3 regions of the Rhodoferax sp. GW822-FHT04A08 genome follow, and region 2 is predicted to be linked to each of the others. Evidence: predicted binding sites of a transcription regulator. Region 2 holds the regulator's gene; each other region holds the start of a gene.
The links. The regulator LexA, encoded in region 2, represses DNA repair genes until DNA is damaged. The targets are predictions, from matches to a motif close to ACTGTATNNNNATACAGT.

Region 1 (7,405 bases), on a different contig from region 2:
CCATTGCGCTGATACGCCCCCTGGTGGATGCCGGTCTGCTGCCTGCCGACTTCCCTGTCTGCCTGCCATCGGTCAGCGGCTATTCGGGCGGTGGGCGCAGCATGATGGAAGCCTACGAGCAGGGCAAGGCACCGCCGTTTGAGCTGTACGCCCTAGGCCTGAAGCACAAGCACATCCCGGAAATCATGCGTTACACCGGCCTGACCCGCAGGCCTTTGTTTGTGCCCTCGGTGGGTAACTTTGACCAAGGCATGCTGGTGCAGTTGCCCTTGCATCTGGACACATTGCCCGGCAAACCCACTTCTGCGGATTTGCACGCGGCATTGGCCAAGCACTATGCGGGCAGTACCTGGGTGACAGTGGAGCCCGTCACCGCCGACCTGAAGCTGGATGCGGTGGCCCTCAAAGACACCAACAAGATGGAGTTGCGGGTGTTTGGCAATGAGGAATTTGGTCACGCCTTGCTGGTTGCCCGTTTGGACAACCTGGGTAAGGGCGCATCGGGTGCTGCGGTGCAGAACTTGCAGTTGATGTTGGGGCTTTAACGCTCTCAGTCGGGTTGTTGGTACGCGCTACGGCCCGTCAGGGCGGCGCGTTTTGCTCCGTGTCCCCCGCGCCCTTTGGGCGCTCCTCCTTTACCTGCGCAAAACGCACCGCCCTCACGGGCCTCCGGGTATGGGTGCGCACTGTAATGCAGTGTCTCTAAATAGCACTTCCAACCTGTGGCGCTCGCACTTCGAGCCTCCGGAGTGGGGTATGCATTTTGCGCAGATAAAGGAGGAGGCCCTTCAGGGCCGGGGGACACGGAGCAAAACGCATACCCCACTCCGGCGGCGGGCTCGCAAGAAAAAGTCAGCAGGCTGCAAAAGGCAATTAGTCTTCATCGCCCCCAGAAACCACTCGCCGAATCGCATCCCCACCAAAACCGCGCCCCGCCAGGAACCGCATCTGCTTTGCCCGCTCAGACGCATCGGCAGGCGGTTGACCAAACTTCTTGCGCCAGACTTCGCGCGCACGCTCCACCTCGCTGGCGCGTAGCGTATCCAGGGCTCTGGCAACTGCTTCGGGCTCCAACCCCTTTGCCTGCAACTCCTGCTTGATACGTTGCGCCCCCAGCTTGGCGGAGCGGCGGTGAATGACGGACTCGAGCACCCGGCCTTCGTTGATGAAATCCTTGGCCTGCAAGGTATCCAGCACCTTGGCCAAGGCGCCGGGCTCTTCTTCATACGGCGCCAGCTTGCGCTCCAGCTCCGCGCGTGAGTGCTCACGCGTGGACAGCAGCCGCAAGGCCCGACCGGTCAGGGAAAGCGGTGTGACGGCCATTGCTTCGCGGCAGCACCGGGCTTACGCAGCCTTGTCTGCTTTATCGGCTTTGTCAGCCTTTTTGCCCTTGACCTTTTCCACCTCGACCACCGGCAGCAGCGGGATGCCCAGGGACTCGCGCACCTTGTTTTCGATTTCTACCGAGAGATCAGCGTTTTCGCGCAGGAACTCGCGGGCATTGTCGCGGCCCTGGCCGATTTTTTCGCCCTGGTAGGCATACCAGGCGCCGGATTTTTCCAGGATGCCGGCGTTCACGCCCATATCGATGATTTCGCCATGGCGGCTGATGCCTTCGCCGAACAGGATGTCGAACTCGGCCGTCTTGAAGGGAGGCGCCACCTTGTTCTTGACCACCTTGACCTTGGTCTCGTTGCCGATGGATTCCTCACCCTTCTTGATGGTGCCGGTACGGCGGATGTCCAGGCGCACGGAGGCGTAGAACTTGAGCGCATTGCCGCCGGTGGTGGTTTCGGGCGAGCCGAACATCACGCCGATCTTCATGCGGATCTGGTTGATGAAGATGACCATGCAGTTGGTCTTCTTGATGTGGGCGGTGAGCTTGCGCAGCGCCTGGCTCATCAGACGGGCTTGCAGGCCGGGCAGGGAATCGCCCATTTCGCCTTCGAGTTCGGCCTTGGGGGTCAGTGCCGCCACCGAGTCCACGATGATCAGATCGACCGCGCCGGAACGCACCAGGCTGTCGACGATTTCCAGCGCTTGTTCACCGGTGTCGGGTTGGCTGATCAGCAGGTCCTGCAGGTTCACGCCCAGTTTTTGCGCGTACTGGATGTCCAGTGCGTGCTCGGCATCCACGAAAGCACATTGGCCACCTTGCTTTTGCATTTCGGCCACGACTTGCAGTGTCAGCGTGGTCTTGCCGGAGGATTCCGGGCCGTAGATTTCCACGACGCGGCCACGCGGCAGGCCGCCCACGCCCAGGGCGATATCCAGCCCCAGCGAACCGGTGGAGACCACCTGGATGTCCTCGATCACCTCGCCCTCACCCAGGCGCATGATGGTGCCTTTGCCGAACTGCTTTTCGATCTGCGCCAGCGCGACTTGCAGCGCCTTGGCTTTTTCGGTGTTGGCGCCATTCGTGTTGTTGGGGTTCTTGACGGGTGCGTCCATGGAAATCTCCTTAAAAATCAATCGGGTTGTGGCTTGCTCAGCATCTGCATTTAATTACAGGCTGGATGCTTGAACAGTAGTTTAACGGGGCTTGTTGAAATTGGTAAACACAATATTTAGTCAGTTTGCATTACCATTTGAACCATGATCACAGCACCGCCAGAACCACAATCTTCTTGGCGCAGCACCCATCTGGGCCACTGGTTGCGCCTGGCGCAGGAGCGGTTTGACGCACGGGTCATGGAATGCATGGCGCAACACCCCAGCGTGCCTCTGGGGCTGTCCAATCTGGCAGCACGCGGCCAGGTCAGCGCAGCCCACATCCACATCACCCGCCACCTCCCCCCTGACGGCGCACGCCTGACCGAGCTGGCACAGGCTGCCGGCATGACCAAACAGGCCATGGCGACCCTGGTCACGCAGTGTGAAGCCTGGGGCATGGTGCGCCGCGAGAACGATCCGGTCGACGCCCGCGCCAAGCGCGTGGTGTTCACAGACACCGGGATGGCTTGGCTTGGCGCCTACCAGGAAGCCGTCGCGCAGGCTGAAAGCGAGATGCGCGCGGCCGTCGGTGACGAAGTCGTTACCGTGATCGCTCTGGGGCTGGAGGCCTACAGCGGACGGTAAATGCGCACGGTGCAGGCCTAGAATGGCGAAAACAAGGAGACGGCCATGCGGATTTTGATTGCGGAAGATGACCAAGTCCTGGCGGACGGTTTGCTGCGGGCCTTGCGCAGCGCAGGTGCCGCGGTGGACCATGTGGCCAATGGTTCGGAGGCCGACGCCGCGCTGATGACCAATACCGAATTCGACTTGCTGATCCTCGACCTGGGCCTGCCCAAAATGCACGGCCTGGAAGTACTCAAGAAGCTGCGCGCCCGCGGCTCATCGTTGCCCGTCCTCATACTCACCGCGGCCGACAGCGTGGAAGAACGCGTCAAAGGTCTGGACTACGGTGCCGACGACTACATGGCCAAGCCCTTCAGCCTGCAGGAACTCGAAGCCCGTGTGCGCGCCCTGGTGCGCCGTGGCATGGGGGCATCCAGCAGCAGCATCAAGCACGGTCCGCTGATATACGACCAGGCCGGTCGTGTGGCCACCATCGACGGCAAGATGGTGGAACTGTCTGCCCGCGAGCTGGGTCTGCTGGAAGTGCTGCTGCAGCGCGCCGGACGTCTGGTCAGCAAGGACCAACTGGTGGAGCGACTGTGCGAATGGGGTGAGGAGGTCAGCAACAACGCCATCGAGGTCTACATCCACCGTCTGCGCAAGAAGATCGAAAAGGGACCGATCCGGATTGCAACCGTGCGCGGACTGGGCTATTGCCTGGAGAAGATTCCGGGGTGAAAATCTTCCAGCGCGAGCAGCGCTCCCTGTTCGGGGAAATCCTGGACTGGATGCTCACGCCATTGCTGCTGCTGTGGCCTATCAGCCTGGTGCTGACCTGGCTGGTGGCGCAAGGCATTGCGGGCAAGCCGTTTGACCGCGCGCTGGAATACAACGTCAGCGCCCTGGCGCAACTCATCACCCTTAAGAACAACCATGCGCAGTTTGTGCTACCCCTGCCCGCGCGCGAACTGCTGCGCGCCGATGACGCCGACACGGTGTACTACCAGGTGCTGGGACCACAAGGCGAATTCTTGAGTGGCGAAAGAAATCTCCCTCTGCCCGGGGACGATGACAAGAGCACCACCGGCGAAGTACACATGCGCGACGACGAGTACAAGGGCAGCGAGCTCAAAGTGGCCTACATGTGGGTCAAGCTGGACGTCCCCAATAGCAGACCGGCGCTGGTCCAGGTGGCCGAGACCATGGACAAGCGCTCTGTCCTGGCCACGGAGATCGTCAAGGGCGTGATGCTGCCGCAGTTTGTGGTGCTACCGCTGGCAGTGCTGCTGGTCTGGCTGGCGTTGGTGCAGGCCATCAAGCCGCTCAACCGGCTGGAAGAACGCATTCGCGCGCGCAACCCGGATGACCTGAGTCCGCTGGAGGTCGAGGCGGTCCCCATGGAAGTGGCGCCATTGGTGGCCTCTGTGAATGATCTGCTGATGCGCCTGAAAGAGTCCATCGTCACGCAAAAGCGCTTCCTGGCCGATGCCGCCCACCAGCTCAAGACGCCGCTGGCGGGATTGCGCATGCAGGCGGATCTGGCCCAGCGCGAAGGTGCCAGCGCCGAAGACCTCAAGCAGTCCCTGCGTCAGATCGGCCGCTCCAGCATTCGCGCCACCCACACCGTCAATCAGTTGCTGGCCCTGGCACGCGCCGAAAGCAGCAGCACGATATTGGCACACCAGCCCTGTGACGTTGCACGGCTGACCATGGACGTGATCCGCGACTGCGTACCACGCGCCATGGACAAGCACATCGACGTGGGCTATGAGGGCGCGCAACCCGGATCCGATGGCGTCATGGTGATGGGCAACCCGACCCTACTCAAGGAGATGGTGCGCAACCTGGTGGACAACGCGATCAACTACACGCCATCCGGCGCCGACAAACCGGGCGTGATCACCGCGCGGGTGCTGATCGACCCCTTCAGCCGGGTGCAGGTCATTCAGGTGGAGGACTCCGGTCCCGGCATCCCCCTGGCCGAGCGCGAACTGGTGTTCCAGCCTTTCTACCGTGCCCTGGGCAACGAAGCCGATGGCTCCGGCCTGGGGCTGCCCATCGTGCTGGAAATTGCGCGGCAACACCGCGCCGAGGTCACGGTGGAAGACGCCCGCCCGGGCCAGACACCGCCGGGATGCTGCTTTACCGTGCGCTTTCCGGCGGATGCCGGGGTGACGACCTACGGAGAATTAGTTACAGGCGTGTAGCGACTTGCCTGCCAGTGGTCCGCGCAGATCGGTCAGCTTGGCCTTGAGTGCGGCATTGACGGCAGGCAACTTGAGCTGATAGTCCTGCAACGCCTCACGCTCCTGCACCACGCGGGCCGTGTGCAGTCCCCGCGCAGACAGGCGTGCAAGCGCTGCATCGGCATCGGCCTTGGTGTCAAAGCCGCCCAGAGAAAAGCCTGGCTCCAAAGCGGCGTTCTCCAGACTTTCGGTCTTGATACCCATCGCCACGACCTCGGAGCGCTTCTTTGCCAAGGCCTCCGCGCCAGCGTACTTGCCCATGTAGATAATCCAGCGCGCAGCCACATGCTCTTCATCCAGTTGCCAGGAGCCGACGGGCAAAGCGTCCCCCAAGGCCTGGCGCAACACCGTGCTTTGCGCATCATCGAACGGCCCCGCCTGCAGGCATTCCTTGGGCTCACGGTCGGCCTTGACCTGCTCTTCGATGCGCTTGAATTCCTGGGGACTGATGAGCTTGACGGAATCCGGCTCTATCTGCTGCGCCAGTCGTTGCGGCTCGCGTTGCTGCACGGGGCCGAAACCCAAGGGCAGCAAATATCCGTTGCCCCAGGTGTAATACATCGCGTTGGCAAGAAGCAGAACCAGTGCAAGCAATCGCAACATGTCAGGCCGAAGATCCGTTAGGTGGGTCAGCGGGTGTCTGCGGTCGCACACTGACCTCCGCACTGCTGATTTTCTGAAGTCCGCTGGCAGTATGCACCAGCAGCGCACCGACCGCGTCCACGCCCCGTGCCGTGCCGGTGGTGCCGTCCGTGCAGATCACTTCGCGGCCATACAGCAGGTCGCGACCATGGAACGCCGTGCGCAGCGGAGCAAACCCACTGGCTTCAAACGCCTGCAACGTCCGCACCAGTGGTAACACGACGGCGCCCAACGCTGTCGGCGCATCCACCTGCGGCATAACTTCCGTCAACGCCGCTGGCGCTGTACGCAAACCTTCTGCAGCTCTGGGTAGGATGTTGATACCGATGCCGATCACGGCATAACGCACATCGCCGATGCTGGTGGTTTCGATCAAAATGCCCGCCAGCTTGCGCTCCTGCAGCCAGACATCGTTGGGCCATTTGAGCTGCAGCGACGGGTGCAGGCTCTCCACGACGGCCAACCCCACCGCCAGGGACAGACCCGACCAGTCAGCGGGCTGCAGCGGCATCCCCAGGGAAAACGTCAGCGTCGCACCGCCTGCCTGGGTATCGCTGTGCCAGTCCCGCCCCAGCCGACCGCGCCCAGCGGTCTGGCGCTCGGCCACCAGCAAAATGGGCTCGGTCTGCCCGGCACGGGCTCGGCGCATCAACTCGGTATTGGTGGAATCAACCTGCGGCAATACCTCAACCGTAAAGCCCGGCAACAAGGGCTCCACCTGCTCCCAGATGGTTTCAGCGGGCCAGCGAATCGTCATTCATGACTCCCAAAGCAGCGCGTGAATGCCCCTTCCCAGAAATGCCGTGGAACCGGCTCTGCCGGGCCGCTGGCATTGCCCCCTGCAAGGGGGGTGGCGCAGCGACACGCAGTGCGCGCAGCCTGGGGGTGTTCAACGCTTCGGCGCAAGCAAGGTTCCGCGGCACTTCTTGGCACCGCACCAGCAGGGGTACTCGGCCTTGAGCTTCTTGGTGTAGCGCTCGTCGATGATCAGGCCGTAGTCGTAGTTCAGCTCTTCACCCGCCTTGATATTACGGCGGGCCTTGATGAACACGCGGCCGTCCTGCTCGTCGGCTTCGCAGTTGGCGTCGCAGGAATGGTTGATCCAGCGCGACGAGTTGCCACCGTACAGCGCATCGATGACGTGGTCTTCATCGATGTGGAAGTAGAACGTATGGTTGGGGTCCTTGGGATCGTGCGGATGGCGGCGCTGGGCCTCCTTCCAGCTGATGACTTCGCCCACATACTCGATGATGGTCTCGCCTTCGGCGATGTCCACCAGGGCAAACACGCCCTTGCCATGCACGCCGGAGCGGCGGGTCTGGATGCGGCGTCCGTCCGATTGCGCCGAGGATTTCACTGGGTTTTTGGCCACGTCAGAAAAATTTGGTATGGTGAATCGTATGGGCGCGCATGTGCGTGCCTGCGTATGTGAGCGCGCCTGCGCGCCCGCGAGAACT
Region 2 (7,405 bases):
CGCAATATGTCGTGCCGCAGGCTTGGGGATAGTGATGAAAACCAACGCCCGCTGTTTATGGCTGTGCGTTCTTCTACCGTCAATATGGGTTCATCCATGCGCATCCAAATTCGGGTTGTTTGCTAATTCCGTCCAACTTCTATTGTCGACTGGCGTGGCGCCATTTGCACAGTGTTGTGTCACGCGGGTGTCAGGTGGTTAATAAACCGCATACCTGTGCCAAAATGTGAAATAACTATGAAGCTCAATCGCAAAACCGTTTTCGGAGTCTTATTGGCCGCGCTGTTCGTGGCTTCGACAAACGTCTCTGCCCTGACTCTGGGAAAAATGCGCGGTTCTGCACTTTTGGGTAAGGAACTCGATCTGGCGGTATCCGTAGAGTACGCTGCAGATGAGGATATTGCGCCCAATTGCTTCAATGCCGATGTGCGCTTTGGGGATATTGCGGTTGAAGGCAGTCGTTTGTCGGTGAACGTCGTTTCGGGGCCGCAACCCCAAACCAAGACCGTTCACATCACAACCAGCTCCCGTGTGGGAGATGCAGTCGTAACAGTCAACCTTCGCACATCCTGCGGGCCCAAGGCCTCGCGGCGTTATGTTTTGCTGGCCGATGTTCTCAGTGAGTCTGATGCCGCTCCGCCTAGTGGGGCGTTGGCCTCTGCCAACGTACAACCGACCCGAAAGTCTGACTCTGCCTCGCCAGCAGTCAAACCAACGGGAGACATCGCTGCAGCGCCCGTTGTCGCCAAAACAACGGGCGTAACTTCTTCTCCTGCTGCCAAGAAGGCACCGGCTAGCAGTCCCGTCAAGAAGACAGCAACTGCCAGCCCTGTTGCTGAACATGCGGCTGCGGCGAAAGCGGCCAACCAAGCCAATGCGCTGATTCTGGAAGATCTCCAGCACCGTGTGGATGGAATTGAAAAGTGGCAGGCTCAGAGCACGGCAGCAGAGGATTTGCTCAAGAGTCAGGACCGCAATCAGGTACTGGAGGCGGGGCTGACTGGCCTGAAAGTGGTGACAGCCAAGAATCAACAAAACCTCCAACAGGTTGCTGCTGCCTTGGAAGGGATGGAGTCCGAGAACTATGGACGCCCACTGGTCTACGCGTTGGGCGCTTTGCTCGCCGTATGTGCGGTGGCGGTGGCATACGTCCTGAAACGCTCGCGTTCAAGTGGATCCGACGCTTCGCCCTGGTGGCTGGGCGGAGAAGGGCGCGCCGAGGCAAGGCCACCGAAGGCTGGCACTTCTGAGTCCACTGCTACCTCTGCATCGCAGTCGATAGCGGGATCGTCGCAATTGCCTGAGGCTGTCCAGACCATTGCGGTTGCGGCCACCGAAAGCAAACCTGCTGCCCCAGCCGTTGATGTGGATTTCGATATTGACTTTGCTGCAGCCCCCGCTGGCGATGCGAGTCCCATGACGCCTGTTGCACCCGCGTCCGCATTGAAGGAGGAAAGTCCGGACAAGGCCACGGCGACTCCGGTCAACGCAGTCCAGAATCGTGTCATCAATACGAAGGAAATGCTCGATGTTCGGCAGCAAGCCGAATTCTTCATGGCGTTAGGTCAGCATGATGACGCCGTGCGCTTGTTGGAAGAGAGTATTCAAAACAGTTCCGAAGCCAATCCTCTGGTGTATCTGGACTTGCTAAAGATCTTCCACACCTTGAGTCGACGCGAGGATTTCGAGCGTTATCGCGCTGAATTCAACCAGTACTTCACAGGTCGCGTGCCCCCATATGCCGACTTTTTGTCGGAAGGCAATGGTCTGGACGCCTACGATGAAATCTGTCAGCAGATCGTCGTGTTGTGGCCAACCGAATACACGGTGGACTTCATCGAACAGTGCTTGGTGAGAACTCCTGAGGATGATCCGGAACAGGGCATTGACCTGGAGGCGTTCAAAGACTTGTTGCTTCTCTACGGCATCCTCAAGCGGTTGAGTCAACCGGCAGATTCGTCTATGGTGCCCTTCAGTACGTCGCGGCTGTCCAGCTCTCAGGTCGCGGTTCTGGAGCCGAAGCATCCTGATATAGAGCATATAGATATCGAGGCCGCCGCTGTGCCTCTGCCGACGATTTCAGGCACGGTGGATGAGCCAGTTGTGGACCTGGATCTGGACATCGGTGGCGAAGGCGTGCCGGACAAAGAGCCGGAGCCCGGGAACCTCATCGATTTCGATATGTCCGGTTTTGTCAAACCCGAGCCGAACAAGCCGGAACAGAAATAAGCCAGGTTAGCGGCGCACCTGCAGTGCGCCAGGGTTGACGATATTGGTTGGCGTGCCTTTGATGAAGTTCACCACATTGTCAAACGCTGCACCAAAATATTCCTCGTAGGTGCTTTGCTCCACGTAGCCAATATGGGGAGTGCAGATGCAGTTCTCCAGGCGTAACAAAGCGTGGCCCTGAAGAATGGGTTCCGTCTCAAACACATCCACCGCCGCCAGACCGGGGCGCCCCCGGTTCAAGGCACTGATCAGTGCATCAGGTTCAATCAAGTCGGCCCTGGATGTATTGACCAGAATCGAGGTGGGTTTCATCAAGGCAAGGTCACTGGCTCGCACAATGTGTTGCGTTGCCTCATTCAGTCGCAGATGCAAGGAAATCACGTCGGAGTGTGTAAAGAACAGTTCCTTGCTGGGCGCCGCAATGTGGCCATCGTGCACTGCCGCCTCGCGGGAAGACTCACTTCCCCAGATGATGGTCTGCATTCCAAATGCTTTGCCATATCCGGCGACCAGTTTGCCTATTCTTCCGTATCCCCATATGCCCAGCTTCTTGCCGGTCAGTGTGGTGCCAATTCCAAAATTTGGGGGCATGGAGCTCGCCTTCAGTCCGGACTGCTGCCAGGCCCCGTGCTTCAAATTGCCAATGTAGTGGGGTAACCTGCGCATGGCCGCCATCAGCAACGCCCAGGTTAGTTCAGCCGGCGCCACCGGTGAGCCGGCGCCTTCGGATACAGCAATGCCACGTTCAGTACAGGCTTGCAGGTCGATATGGCTGCCAGCACGCCCGGTCTGGGAAATCAATTTCAGCTTGGGCAGCTTGTCAATGAGCTGGCGATTGATTGCGGTGCGTTCACGTATGAGCACCAGAATGTCGGCATCCTTGAGTCGCACCGAAAGCTGCCCAAGACCCTTGACCGTGTTGGTGTACACCTTGGCTTGATAGGGTTGCAGCTTGCTGGCGCATTCGAGCTTGCGCACCGCATCTTGGTAATCGTCCAGAATCACTATGTTCATGCCCCCATTGTGCCTTGATGGAGACAGAAAAACTCAGGCAGAACGGCGGCGGATAGGCGCTAACATGCGCTTCCCTTTGGTTTACTCGTTTGAAAGATATCCATGTCCATTTCCATGTCATCGGCCAGCCTTCCGGTATTTGCAGGCATGCTCAGCAACCTGAGTCATTTATTGGATAAGGCGCAAGCCTTTGTGGATACCAAGAAGTGTGATCCTGTTGCCATCACGCAGTACCGTCTGGCGCCGGACATGCTGCCATTCACCAAGCAGATTCAGATTGCATGTGACGCCGCAAAAAACGGAATTGCCAGGCTGTCTGGGATGGAGGCGCCCCGATTTCCGGATGACGAGCAAACACTGGCTGAACTAAAAGAACGCATTGCAAAAACATTGGCCTATTTGCAGACCGTGCCAGCGCACGCAGTGGACGGAACCGAGTCCAAGGAAATCACCTTCCCAGTAGGAAGGGACACCATGCGCACAATGCAAGGTGAGGCATACCTGAAACAGTGGGTGCTGCCGAATCTGTTTTTCCACATCACCACAGCCTATGCAATCCTGCGTCACAACGGCGTGGATGTGGGAAAAAAGGACTATCTGCTGGGTGCAGCCGCCTGACCGGGTGCACACCCAGAAGGGCCGCTCTTAGTGCAACGCCGCCTCGCTGGCGGCCAAGCGGTCCAACTCGGCACAAACGTCAGCCATACGCCCCGAAATGACCAGCCTGCCTACGCCGGCAGGCGTTTGGCCTCTGTCCACCACACGCAAGACCCGCAAAGGCCTGGAAGAAGCCATGGCGGGCGACAGATTGATCGCATCAGTCCCACGGCTGACGCCAGCCAGACAGGCTGTCATGCCGCCTCGAGGGAACGCATTTTGAACGGCCATGGGTGTCGGCCTGGCACTATGTGGCAGGCCGCCCATAAGGCGGTGCAAACCCTGGACCAGTTTATCTTGCATAAGCATTGCGATATTCATAGATTTCTCCCGGTTGCGGCTCACATGAGCATGGTGTTGCGGATAAGGCCAACTGCGAGTCCTTCGATTTCGAAGGGGTCTCCAGGTTCCACCACGATGGTTTGATAATCCGGGTTTTCCGGATGCAGTTCGATCAGGTGTTTGTTGCGGCGGAAGCGCTTGACAGTCACCTCGTCGCCGAGCCGGGCCACAATAATCTGGCCATTCTTGGCATCTTTGGTAGCTTGCACGGCGAGCAAGTCGCCGTCCATGATTCCCGCATCACGCATGGACATGCCTCGTACCTTGAGCAGGTAATCCGGTTGCCGCTGGAACAGGCTGTTTTCCACGTAGTAGGTTTGGTCCACATGCTCTTGGGCGAGAATGGGAGAGCCTGCTGCAACGCGGCCCACCAGAGGCAACGCCAGTTGGGCCAAACCGGGGAGAGGCAGGGAGAATTGTTTGACTCTGGACTCGTTGATGGAGCGCAAAGTCTCACTCTTGAGTCGGATGCCACGAGAAGTGCCGCTGACCAATTCGATGACACCTTTGCGGGCCAGGGCCTGCAGATGCTCTTCAGCCGCATTGGCGGACTTGAAACCGAGTTCGTTGGCGATTTCTGCACGGGTAGGAGGAGCCCCGGTACGTGCAATAGCGCTTTGGATCAAATCCAGAATCTGCTGTTGTCGGGCAGTGAGTTTGGGGCTTTCGAGCATGCTGACTCCTTTGGTGTGCACTGGATGGATCACTGGGATTGCAGACACTGTTTTCTTATCCAGTGACTGTATTTTTAACCAGTTTTATGCTTTTGACAAGAGGGTGACGTGATATGGCGAAAAAAGTGGTTTTTCTAGGTATGGGTGGGACGATTGCCGGCAAGGCGCAGAACGCTGGAGACAACGTGGGATACACGGCCGGCCAAGTGGGCGTTCAACAGTTGCTTCAGTCGGTGCCTGGTCTTGGCAAGGCAATGGGCGACGATCTGCCTGTGTCTGAACAGGTTTGTCAGATCGACAGCAAGGATCTTGAGCACGGTGATTGGTTCACGTTGACTGCCAGGGTTCTCCACCATCTGCAGATGCCGGATGTGCGTGCAGTCGTCATCACGCACGGGACGGATACGCTGGAAGAAACCGCCTACTGGTTGTCGCGAGCGTTGCCAGGGAAGATGCTCAACCAGAAGCCAGTGGTATTGACCTGCGCCATGCGGCCGGCCAGTTCACTTGCGCCGGACGGGCCCACGAATATGGCGGATGCGGCCACGGTGGCATGTTTTCAAGGTGCGCGGGGCCTGTTGGTGGTGTGCGCGGGCAAGATATTCGAAGCGGCGCATGTGCAGAAGGTGCATCCCTATCGCGTCGACGCATTTGATGCGGGCGAGGCCGGCCCCCTCGGCGTGGTGGAGGAAGGGAGCGTTCGCCTGTTGTTCAATTGGCCGAATGCGGATGCCCTGCGGCCTGGACTGGACTGCGCACAGTTGCAGGCGCGCGGTTTGCCGCGTGTGGAAGTCTTGCTGAATCACGCAGGTGCCAGTGGTGCCATCGTGCGCAGCCTGCTCAACCCTGTGGAGGGTGACGCACCGGTACGCGGCATTGTCGTTGCCGGAACCGGCAACGGCACTATTCACAAGGATCTTGAGGCCGCGTTGCAGCTTGCACAACGTCAGGGCGTACGGGTCGTGCGCGTTAGCCGATGCGCCTACGGCTGTGTAGTGGGTTCTGCCGCCGCCGCTGATGGTGGCTTTGCTCATTACGGTTTGTCGGCCGTAAAGGCTCGCATCGCGCTCATGCTGGACCTGGTTGAGGCGACTTAGGCGCGATCACCACATATGCAAAGGGCCGCACTTGCGGCCCTTTGGGGTTGTACGAAGTTGATTACTGAAGTGCTTCAAACACCCGCGCCGTGATGGAGTCCACATCGCCCATGCCGCTGATGGCGCGGTACTTGGGTGCCTTGGTTGGCTCCTTTTGGGCCCACTCGGAGTAGTACTGCACCAGTGGGCGCGTTTGCGCGCTGTACACATCCAGACGCTTGCGAACGGTCTCTTCCTTGTCGTCTTCGCGCTGGATCAGCGGCTCGCCGGTAATGTCGTCCAGGCCTTCCACCTTGGGTGGATTGAATTTCACATGGTAAGTGCGGCCCGATGCTGCGTGCGAACGGCGTCCGCTCATGCGCTCAATGATGGCTTCAAAGGGAACGTCGATTTCCAGCACATAGTCCAGCGTCACACCAGCGGCCTTCATGGCATCAGCTTGGGGGATGGTGCGAGGGAATCCGTCGAACAGGAAGCCGTTGGCACAGTCCGGCTGCGTGAGACGCTCCTTGACCAGATTGATGATCAGTTCGTCGCTGACCAGACCACCCGCCGCCATCACCGCCTTGGCTTCCAGGCCCAGGGGAGTACCGGCCTTGACCGCTGCGCGCAACATGTCACCCGTGGAAATCTGCGGGATGCCGAATTTTTGACAAATGAATGTGGCTTGTGTGCCTTTCCCGGCGCCGGGTGCGCCCAACAGAATCAGTCTCATGGAACCCCTCTTTTTACTTAAATGATGTGCTCATCACGGAGCTTTCGCCCGCAGCTACAGAATGCAAATTAACGCGCGAGAATAGCATGGCGTGCCTATAGGCTAACTTACAGATGATGCAGGTGGGGCGCCGGCAGCAAACACGCGTCGAACACGTTCCAAGTCTTCCGGTGTATCGACCCCTGCGCCCGGCGCGGCATCGGTCGTATGTACAGCAATCTGATGGCCGTGCCACAGGGCGCGCAGCTGCTCCAGTGCTTCGGTTATTTCCATAGGCGCCTGTGCCAGAGAGGGAAAGCTGCGCAAGAACCCCACACGGTAGGAGTAGATACCGATGTGGCGAAGTGGCGCAGGCTTTGGCAGCGTCTGAATGCCTTCGGCAAAGCCGTCACGCCACCAGGAGATAGGTGCCCGGCTGAAATACAAAGCCATTCCCGAAGCGTTCAGGACAACCTTGACCACATTCGGATTCTTGAAGTCTTGCACACTGTCAATGCTGTGCGCTGCCGTGCCCATGCTCGCGCCCTGGTTTTGTTCCAGCAATCGAGCAACTGCATGTACCAAGGCGGGGTCTATCAAGGGCTCGTCCCCTTGCACGTTCACGACGATGTCATCGTCGGCCAAACCCAGCAGCACGCAGGCTTCGGCCAGGCGGTCGCTGCCCGAGGGGTGGTCTT
Region 3 (7,405 bases), 740 kb from region 2:
CGTGCCCTGGTCGATTTCGTCGAGCAGCAGCGTGGTGATCTTGGCCAAGCGTGCCTCGGTGTAGCGCATGGCTGCAGCGCCATCGCCATCGCGTGAACCGAAATTGCCTTGGCCATCGATCAGCGGATAGCGCTGCGAAAAGTCCTGCGCCATGCGCACCAGTGCGTCATAGGCGGCTTGGTCTCCGTGCGGATGGAAGCGGCCCAGCACGTCGCCCACCACGCGGGCGCTCTTGACCGGCTTGGCACCGGTGTTGCCATTGGGTCCGCCAAAGCCCAGGCCCATGCGCGACATGGAGTAAAGAATGCGCCGCTGCACCGGCTTCTGGCCATCGCAGGCATCAGGCAAGGCCCGGCCTTTGACCACGCTGAGCGCGTACTCCAGGTACGCGCGCTGGGCGTATGTGGCCAGGTTGAGTTGGTCATCACCGCCGCCGTCGGGTGAAGTGAGATCAATGATTGGTTGGTCGGTCATGTTTGTCTTGTTCAACTAAATGTTTGCGCGGCGGGTGTACCCACAGCGGCGAAGTCCGGGGTGTGGGAGCTTCAGACGTCCACCTCTACCGAGTCCCCGTGCAACTCCATCAACTCGCGCCGCGCCGCCGCCTCACCCTTGCCCATCAGCTTGGTGATCAACGCCTCGGTCTGGCCAAAATCAATGGCCCCCAGGGCCACCGGCAACAGACGACGCGTATCCGGGTTCAGCGTGGTGTCCCACAACTGCTCGGCATTCATCTCGCCCAGGCCCTTGAAGCGGCTGATGGTCCAGGCGCCTTCGCGCACGCCTTCCTTGCGCAGCTTGTCCAGAATCACGGTGAGCTCGCCTTCGTCCAGCGCGTAAGCCTTGCTTGCAGGCTTCTTGCCGCGCGCCGGTGCATCCACGCGGAACAGCGGCGGACGCGCGACAAACACGTGCCCAGTCTCGATCAGCTTGGGGAAGTGGCGGAAGAACAGCGTGAGCAGCAAGACCTGGATATGGGAACCGTCCACGTCCGCGTCGGACAAGATGCAGACCTTGCCGTAGCGCAGGCCGCTCATGTCGGGCTCGTCATTGGGGCCGTGCGGGTCCACGCCGATGGCCACCGAGATGTCGTGGATTTCGGTATTGGCGAACAGGCGGTCGCGGTCTACTTCCCAGGTATTGAGCACCTTGCCGCGCAGGGGCAGCACGGCCTGGTTTTCCTTGTCGCGTCCCATCTTGGCGCTGCCGCCCGCAGAGTCGCCCTCCACCAGGAACACCTCGTTGTAGAGGATGTCGCGGCTCTCGCAGTCGGTGAGCTTGCCGGGCAACACGGCCACGCCGGAGCTCTTGCGCTTTTCCACCTTCTGGCCAGCCCGCTGGCGGGTTTGTGCCGCCTTGATGGCCAACTCGGCCAGCTTCTTGCCGTATTCCACATGCTGGTTCAGCCACAGCTCCAGGGCTGGACGCACAAAGCCGGAAACCAGCCGCACCGCATCGCGAGAATTCAGCCGTTCCTTGATCTGCCCCTGGAACTGCGGGTCCAGCACCTTGGCCGAGAGCACATAGCTTGCGCGCGCAAACACATCCTCAGGCATGAGCTTCACGCCCTTGGGCAACAGGCTGTGGAAGTCGATGAAACTCTTGACGGCGGTGAACAGGCCGTCGCGCAGACCACTTTCATGCGTACCGCCTGCGCTGGTGGGAATCAGGTTGACATAGCTCTCGCGCACGGGCTGACCGTCTTCGGTGAAGGCCACGCACCAGGTGGCGCCTTCGCCATCGGCAAACTGCTCACTCTGGCTGTCGGCAAATCCTTCACCATCAAACAGCGGAATCACCGGCTCGGCGTTGAGCGACTGCATCAGGTAGTCGCGCAGACCGCCTTTGTAGAGCCAGGTCTGGGTTTCCTTGGTCTTTTCGTTCAACAGGGAAACACTGACGCCGGGCATGAGCACCGCCTTGCTGCGCAGCAAGTGGGTCAGCTCGTTCATGGGCAACACAGCGGACTCGAAATACTTGGGATCGGGCCAGACGCGCACGGTGGTGCCGGACTTGCGGTCGCCTTCGCCCACTTTGCGCACCTGCAGCGGCTCGGTCACGTCGCCGCCTTCAAACACGATGCGAGCCACCGATCCTTCACGGTAACTGGTGGCCTCCAGGCGCTTGCCCAGGGCGTTGGTTACGCTCACGCCCACGCCGTGCAGGCCGCCGGAGAAGCTGTAGGCACCGCCCTTGCCCTTGTCGAACTTGCCACCGGCATGCAGGCGGGTGAACACCAGCTCAATGACCGGGGCCTTTTCTTCGGGGTGCATGCCAAAGGGAATGCCGCGGCCGTCGTCTTCGATGGATACCGAACCGTCCACATGCAGGCAGACCTTGATCTTCTTGCCGTGCCCGGCCAGCGCTTCGTCGGCGGCGTTGTCCAGCACTTCCTGGATGACGTGCAGCGGGTTGTCGGTGCGGGTGTACATGCCCGGGCGCTGCTTGACCGGCTCCAGGCCCTTGAGGACGCGGATGGAGCCTTCTGAATAGTCGGAATTGGATGAGGGGGGTTTGGCTGACATAGGCGCGCATTGTAGTGGGTGATTGATTTTTCACTGTACAAAAAGACAGCCAACCGCGGCACGCGGCTGATTGTCACGTCGGCAACAGGGCTGGTACGGGACTACGTTCCTGACCTTATACAGATTGGCTACATTAGGTGGCATGCCTGAAACACAAAAACGTATATCCATACTTCAGTTGCTCGTCTGCGGCGCCATGATCGTCACGCTGGCCATGGGCGTTCGCCATGGCTTTGGTCTGTGGCTGCAGCCCATCACGCAGGACCGTGGCTGGAGTCGCGAAACCTTTGCTTTTGCCATTGCCATCCAGAATCTGGCCTGGGGTGTGGCCGGCATCTTTGCCGGCATGCTGGCTGACCGGTTTGGCTCTTTCCGGGTGATTCTGGTAGGTGCGGCCGCCTACTGCCTGGGCCTTTTGGGCATGGCTTACGCTGACAGTGGCCTGCTGTTTGCAATGAGCGCCGGCGTGCTGATCGGTGTGGCCCAGTCGGGCACCACGTATGCGGTGGTGTATGGAGTCATCGGTCGCAATGTGCCAGCAGACAAACGTTCCTGGGCCATGGGAGTCACGGCGGCGGCAGGATCTTTCGGGCAATTTCTGATGGTGCCCACCGAGGGGTTTCTGATCAGCCATTTCGGCTGGCAGCAGGCTTTGGTATTGCTGGGATTTGCGACCCTGCTGATAGCACCGCTGGCCTGGGGGCTGCGTGAGCCGGATTTCGGCGGCCATGCCCATATGCACCGGGATCAATCCATCCTGCAAGCCATGCGCGAGGCCTTCAAGTACCCCAGCTTCCAGTTGCTGATGGCGGGCTATTTTGTCTGCGGCTTCCAGGTCGTATTCATTGGCGTACACATGCCCAGCTATCTGAAGGACAAGGGGCTTTCGCCTCAGGTGGCGAGCTACGCCTTGGCCCTGGTGGGGCTTTTCAACGTGTTCGGTACCTACGCCGCCGGCGTGCTAGGCCAGCGCCTTGCCAAGCGCAAGATCCTGGCGTTCATCTACCTTGCCCGCTCGGTCGCCATCACCCTGTTCCTGCTGGCGCCGCTGACGCCTGCGTCGGTCTATCTGTTTGCCAGTGTGATGGGGCTGTTGTGGCTTTCAACGGTACCAGTCACCAATGCCACTGTGGCGCAAATTTTCGGGGTGGCCCACCTGTCCATGCTGAGCGGCTTTGTGTTTTTCAGTCACCAGATCGGTTCCTTTCTGGGCGTATGGCTGGGTGGCTATCTGTATGACAAGACCGGTAGCTACGACAGCGTCTGGCTGATCGCCATTGCCCTGGGTGTGGCAGCCGCACTGGTCAATCTGCCCATCAAGGAGCGCGCCATTGCGCGCGCCGTACAGCCGCAATCGGCCTGAACCCCATGCGACGCAACGCGCGCTGGTCCGTGATGCTGGTGGTTGTGGCCTTGCTGACTGCGGTGTTCGCCCTGTATAGCAGAGCGGACTTTCTGGTGCAGCTCAGCAATCAGCTATGGTCCTGCTTTTAGCCCCTGAGTCCGAATGACAACTGCCGCTGCCCACAACCTTTCTGCACCATCCCCCTGGATCACCCGATGGACGCATCTGCTCGCTGCAGACTGCTCCGTGCTGGACGTGGCCTGTGGCGGCGGCCGTCATCTCCAATGGTTTGCGGAACGTGGTCACGCCGTGTGGGGTGTGGACAAAGACATCGCTGCCGCGCAGCAGAACGTGCCGCAAGCCCATCTGCTGCAGGCCGACATTGAAACTGGGCCCTGGCCATTGGCCGATGCAAACGGCCTGCGCACCTTCGGTGCCGTGGTCGTCACCAATTACCTCTGGCGGCCATTGCTGCCCACACTGGTGAGCAGCGTTGCGCCGGGTGGGTATTTTCTGTACGAAACCTTTGCCGCGGGCAACGAAACGGTAGGCCGCCCGTCCCGTCCCGACTTTCTTCTGCAGGCTGGCGAACTGTTGCAGGCATGTGCCGGAATGCAGATCGTGGCCTATGAGAATGGTTTTTTGCCGTCTCCTGACCGGTTTGTCCAACGTATCGTGGCTTTTGCCCCAGCTTTACCAGATGCCGGACATTTGGAAATGGCGCGGCACACTCTCTAGGTAAAATGCGCGTTTACCGAACTATTGGCACTCCATGAACTCTTCACACGGTCCCTTGCGGGGCAGCATTGTTGCCCTGGTTACCCCTATGCTCGAAGACGGAGCGGTGGATTACGCGGCACTGCGAAAGCTGATTGACTGGCACATTGCCGAAGGAACTGACTGCATCGGTGTCGTCGGCACCACAGGCGAGTCCCCCACGGTCAGTGTTGAAGAACATTGCGAAATCATCCGCGTGTCAGTGGAACAGGCTGCAGGCCGGGTACCCATCATGGCGGGTTGCGGCGCCAATTCCACCAAGGAAGCCATCGAGCTGGCGCGCTTCGCCAAGAAGGTTGGCGCAGACAGCCAGTTGCAGGTTGTCCCCTATTACAACAAGCCCACGCAGGAAGGCCAGTACCAGCATTTCAAGGCCATTGCAGAAGCCGTGGACCTGCCGGTCATTCTCTATAACGTGCCCGGCCGCTCGGTCGCCGATATGGCGCACGACACGGTGCTGCGTCTGGCTCAGGTGCCCGGCATCGTCGGCATCAAGGAAGCCACCGGCAACATTGAACGCGCGCAGTGGTTGATCAAGGAAGCGCCTCAAGGCTTTTCCATCTACTCCGGCGACGACCCCACCGCCGTGGCGCTCATGCTCTGCGGAGGACACGGCAATGTGAGCGTGACCGCGAACGTGGCACCGCGCCTCATGCACGAGTTGTGCATGGCGGCCATTGCCGGGGACGCGGCCGGCGCCATGGCTATCCAGCGCAAATTGCTTCCGCTGCACAAAGCTCTGTTTGTTGAATCCAACCCCATCCCCGTGAAGTGGGCAGTAGCACGCATGGGCCTCAGCGAGGGCTATCTGCGCCTGCCGCTGACCACATTGACACAACCCAGCCAGCAGATGCTGGAAGGTGTGATGCGTTCCACCGGCTTGATTTAAGCCACGTACACCAAGGAAATTTGTGAAATCGATTATTCAAGTGACCGCATTGGGCACAGCCCTGGCATTGGCCGGCTGCTCAGCGCTGGAATCCGACAAGGTGGACTACCGCAGCGCAGCCAAAGCGCCAACGCTCATTGTTCCGCCGGATCTGACACAACTCTCCAAAGACACCCGCTACACCATGGTCGACGGTGCCGTATCCGCCTCCAGCGTGAAAACCGTAGATACCACGGTCAGCAAGGCACCCGTGGCGGTTCCCGAGCTCGGTGACGTTCGCGTGGAGCGGGCAGGCAACCAGCGCTGGCTGGTAGTCAAGCGCCCTGCCGACAAGCTGTGGGAGCCTGTCAAGGATTTCTGGCAGGAAAACGGCTTTCTGCTGGCCATGGACCAGAGCAATCTGGGCATCATGGAAACGGATTGGGCCGAGAACCGCGCCAAGATTCCACAGGACTTCATCCGCAACTCCATCGGAAAGATACTGGACTCCGTGTATTCCACTGCCGAACGGGACAAGTTCCGTACGCGCCTGGAAACCAATGCCGCCGGCGAAACCGAGATCTACATCAGCCACCGTGGGTTGGTGGAGGTCTACACTACCGAGCGCTCCGACAAGACAATTTGGCAACCTCGCGCAACCGACCCCGAGTTGGAAGCTGAATTTCTGCGTCGCCTGATGGTGAAGTTGGGAGCGTCCACTGAGCAGGCCAAATCCCAGATTGCCAACACCGCCGCCGCCAAATCGCTGGCCACCCTTGCCACACAGAATGGGCACCCGGTCGTACAGATCAGCGAAGGATTTGATCGCGCCTGGCGCCGCGTTGGACTGGCGTTGGACCGCACAGGCTTCACTGTGGAAGACCGCGACCGCAAACAAGGCATTTATTTCGTGCGTTACGTCCCCACCGATGTCGACAGCACGGAGCCGGGCTTTTTCAGCAAGCTCTTCGGCAGCTCGTCCAAGCAGGCTGAAGCGACCAAATTCCAGGTTGCACTTAAGAGCCAGGGGGACGTCACCACCGTGTCCGTACTAGATAGCAAGGGCGCTCCCGATACCTCCGCGAGCGCGCAACGCATTGCCAAGGTCATCGTGGACGACATCAAGTAAGCCAGTCCTTGCGACACCCGTCGCAAGCAACAAAAAAGCCACCCGAAGGTGGCTTTTTTGTTGCCAGTAAATAAATTACTTGGCTGCAGATGCGTCAGCAGCAGGAGCGGCAGCGGGAGCAGCAGCAGATGCGTCAGCAGCAGGAGCGGCAGGAGCAGCAGCAGGTGCGGGTGCAGGAGCAGGAGCTTCTTCTTTCTTACCGCAAGCAGCCAGGGCAGCAGCAGCGATCACAGCTGCCAAAACGAGAGATTTGTTCATGGTTATAGACTAAAGTGAGTTAACGAAACAATTTCCGGAAATTGTCTTGGTGGCAAGCCCCCAAGACCCCGACAAGAAGCATTCGATCTCTTTTTGTCAGAGCCCCGAATTATACATAAGCGCAACAGGCGTACAGGGAAAACCCTTTCCGGCACCTCATAAACCCAAGGTACTGGCCGGAAAACCTGGTGAACTTTGGCGTTTACGCTCCTCCAATTCCTCGCGCAATAACAGCCGCATGCGTGGCTCCGTGCTTCCCGCTCCCGTACTGCGCACCAAATCAAGGCGCCGAAGTGCCCAGGTAGGCGTCCACAGTGCACTGGGGAATTCCGATGGCTCCACACCCTTGCATACGCGGCACTCCACCAGATGATCCCAGCGAATACGCCACTCCACAAAACGATGGTGGACGCGGCGCATGGCGTCGAAACGATGGGCCAGCAGCGTGAGTTTGCGGCCCTTGCGCGACCAGGCGTTCAGGGCGTCTATGGTGGCTTTCTCGT

Region 1: a site for LexA is predicted at 2,495-2,512, ahead of recA (recombinase RecA). Genes of this name have one in related genera too.
Region 3: a site for LexA is predicted at 2,558-2,575, ahead of AC1RMF_RS00575 (DNA topoisomerase IV subunit B). Genes of this name have one in related genera too.

What each region holds. Positions count from the first base shown of each region.
Region 1 is NZ_JBXAMW010000007.1:284,550-291,954, reverse strand. Features, by position in the region: gene argC (N-acetyl-gamma-glutamyl-phosphate reductase) at 1-545, shown strand, start outside; gene recX (recombination regulator RecX) at 874-1,323, opposite strand; gene recA (recombinase RecA) at 1,345-2,451, opposite strand; gene AC1RMF_RS15830 (MarR family winged helix-turn-helix transcriptional regulator) at 2,596-3,078, shown strand; gene AC1RMF_RS15825 (response regulator) at 3,124-3,798, shown strand; gene AC1RMF_RS15820 (sensor histidine kinase) at 3,795-5,267, shown strand; gene AC1RMF_RS15815 (SPOR domain-containing protein) at 5,250-5,909, opposite strand; gene AC1RMF_RS15810 (biotin--[acetyl-CoA-carboxylase] ligase) at 5,911-6,705, opposite strand; gene AC1RMF_RS15805 (SET domain-containing protein) at 6,838-7,320, opposite strand.
Region 2 is NZ_JBXAMW010000001.1:857,417-864,821, forward strand. Features, by position in the region: gene AC1RMF_RS04005 (Crp/Fnr family transcriptional regulator) at 1-98, opposite strand, end outside; gene AC1RMF_RS04010 (type IV pilus assembly protein FimV) at 238-2,229, shown strand; gene AC1RMF_RS04015 (D-2-hydroxyacid dehydrogenase family protein) at 2,236-3,243, opposite strand; gene AC1RMF_RS04020 (DUF1993 domain-containing protein) at 3,358-3,861, shown strand; gene AC1RMF_RS04025 (hypothetical protein) at 3,889-4,131, opposite strand; gene lexA (transcriptional repressor LexA) at 4,242-4,916, opposite strand; gene AC1RMF_RS04035 (asparaginase) at 5,030-6,013, shown strand; gene adk (adenylate kinase) at 6,075-6,728, opposite strand; gene kdsB (3-deoxy-manno-octulosonate cytidylyltransferase) at 6,831-7,405, opposite strand, start outside.
Region 3 is NZ_JBXAMW010000001.1:113,000-120,404, reverse strand. Features, by position in the region: gene parC (DNA topoisomerase IV subunit A) at 1-474, opposite strand, end outside; gene AC1RMF_RS00575 (DNA topoisomerase IV subunit B) at 546-2,525, opposite strand; gene AC1RMF_RS00570 (MFS transporter) at 2,668-3,888, shown strand; gene AC1RMF_RS00565 (hypothetical protein) at 3,894-4,019, shown strand; gene AC1RMF_RS00560 (class I SAM-dependent methyltransferase) at 4,033-4,608, shown strand; gene dapA (4-hydroxy-tetrahydrodipicolinate synthase) at 4,643-5,536, shown strand; gene bamC (NlpB/DapX family lipoprotein) at 5,559-6,644, shown strand; gene AC1RMF_RS00545 (hypothetical protein) at 6,720-6,902, opposite strand; gene AC1RMF_RS00540 (hypothetical protein) at 7,059-7,405, opposite strand, start outside.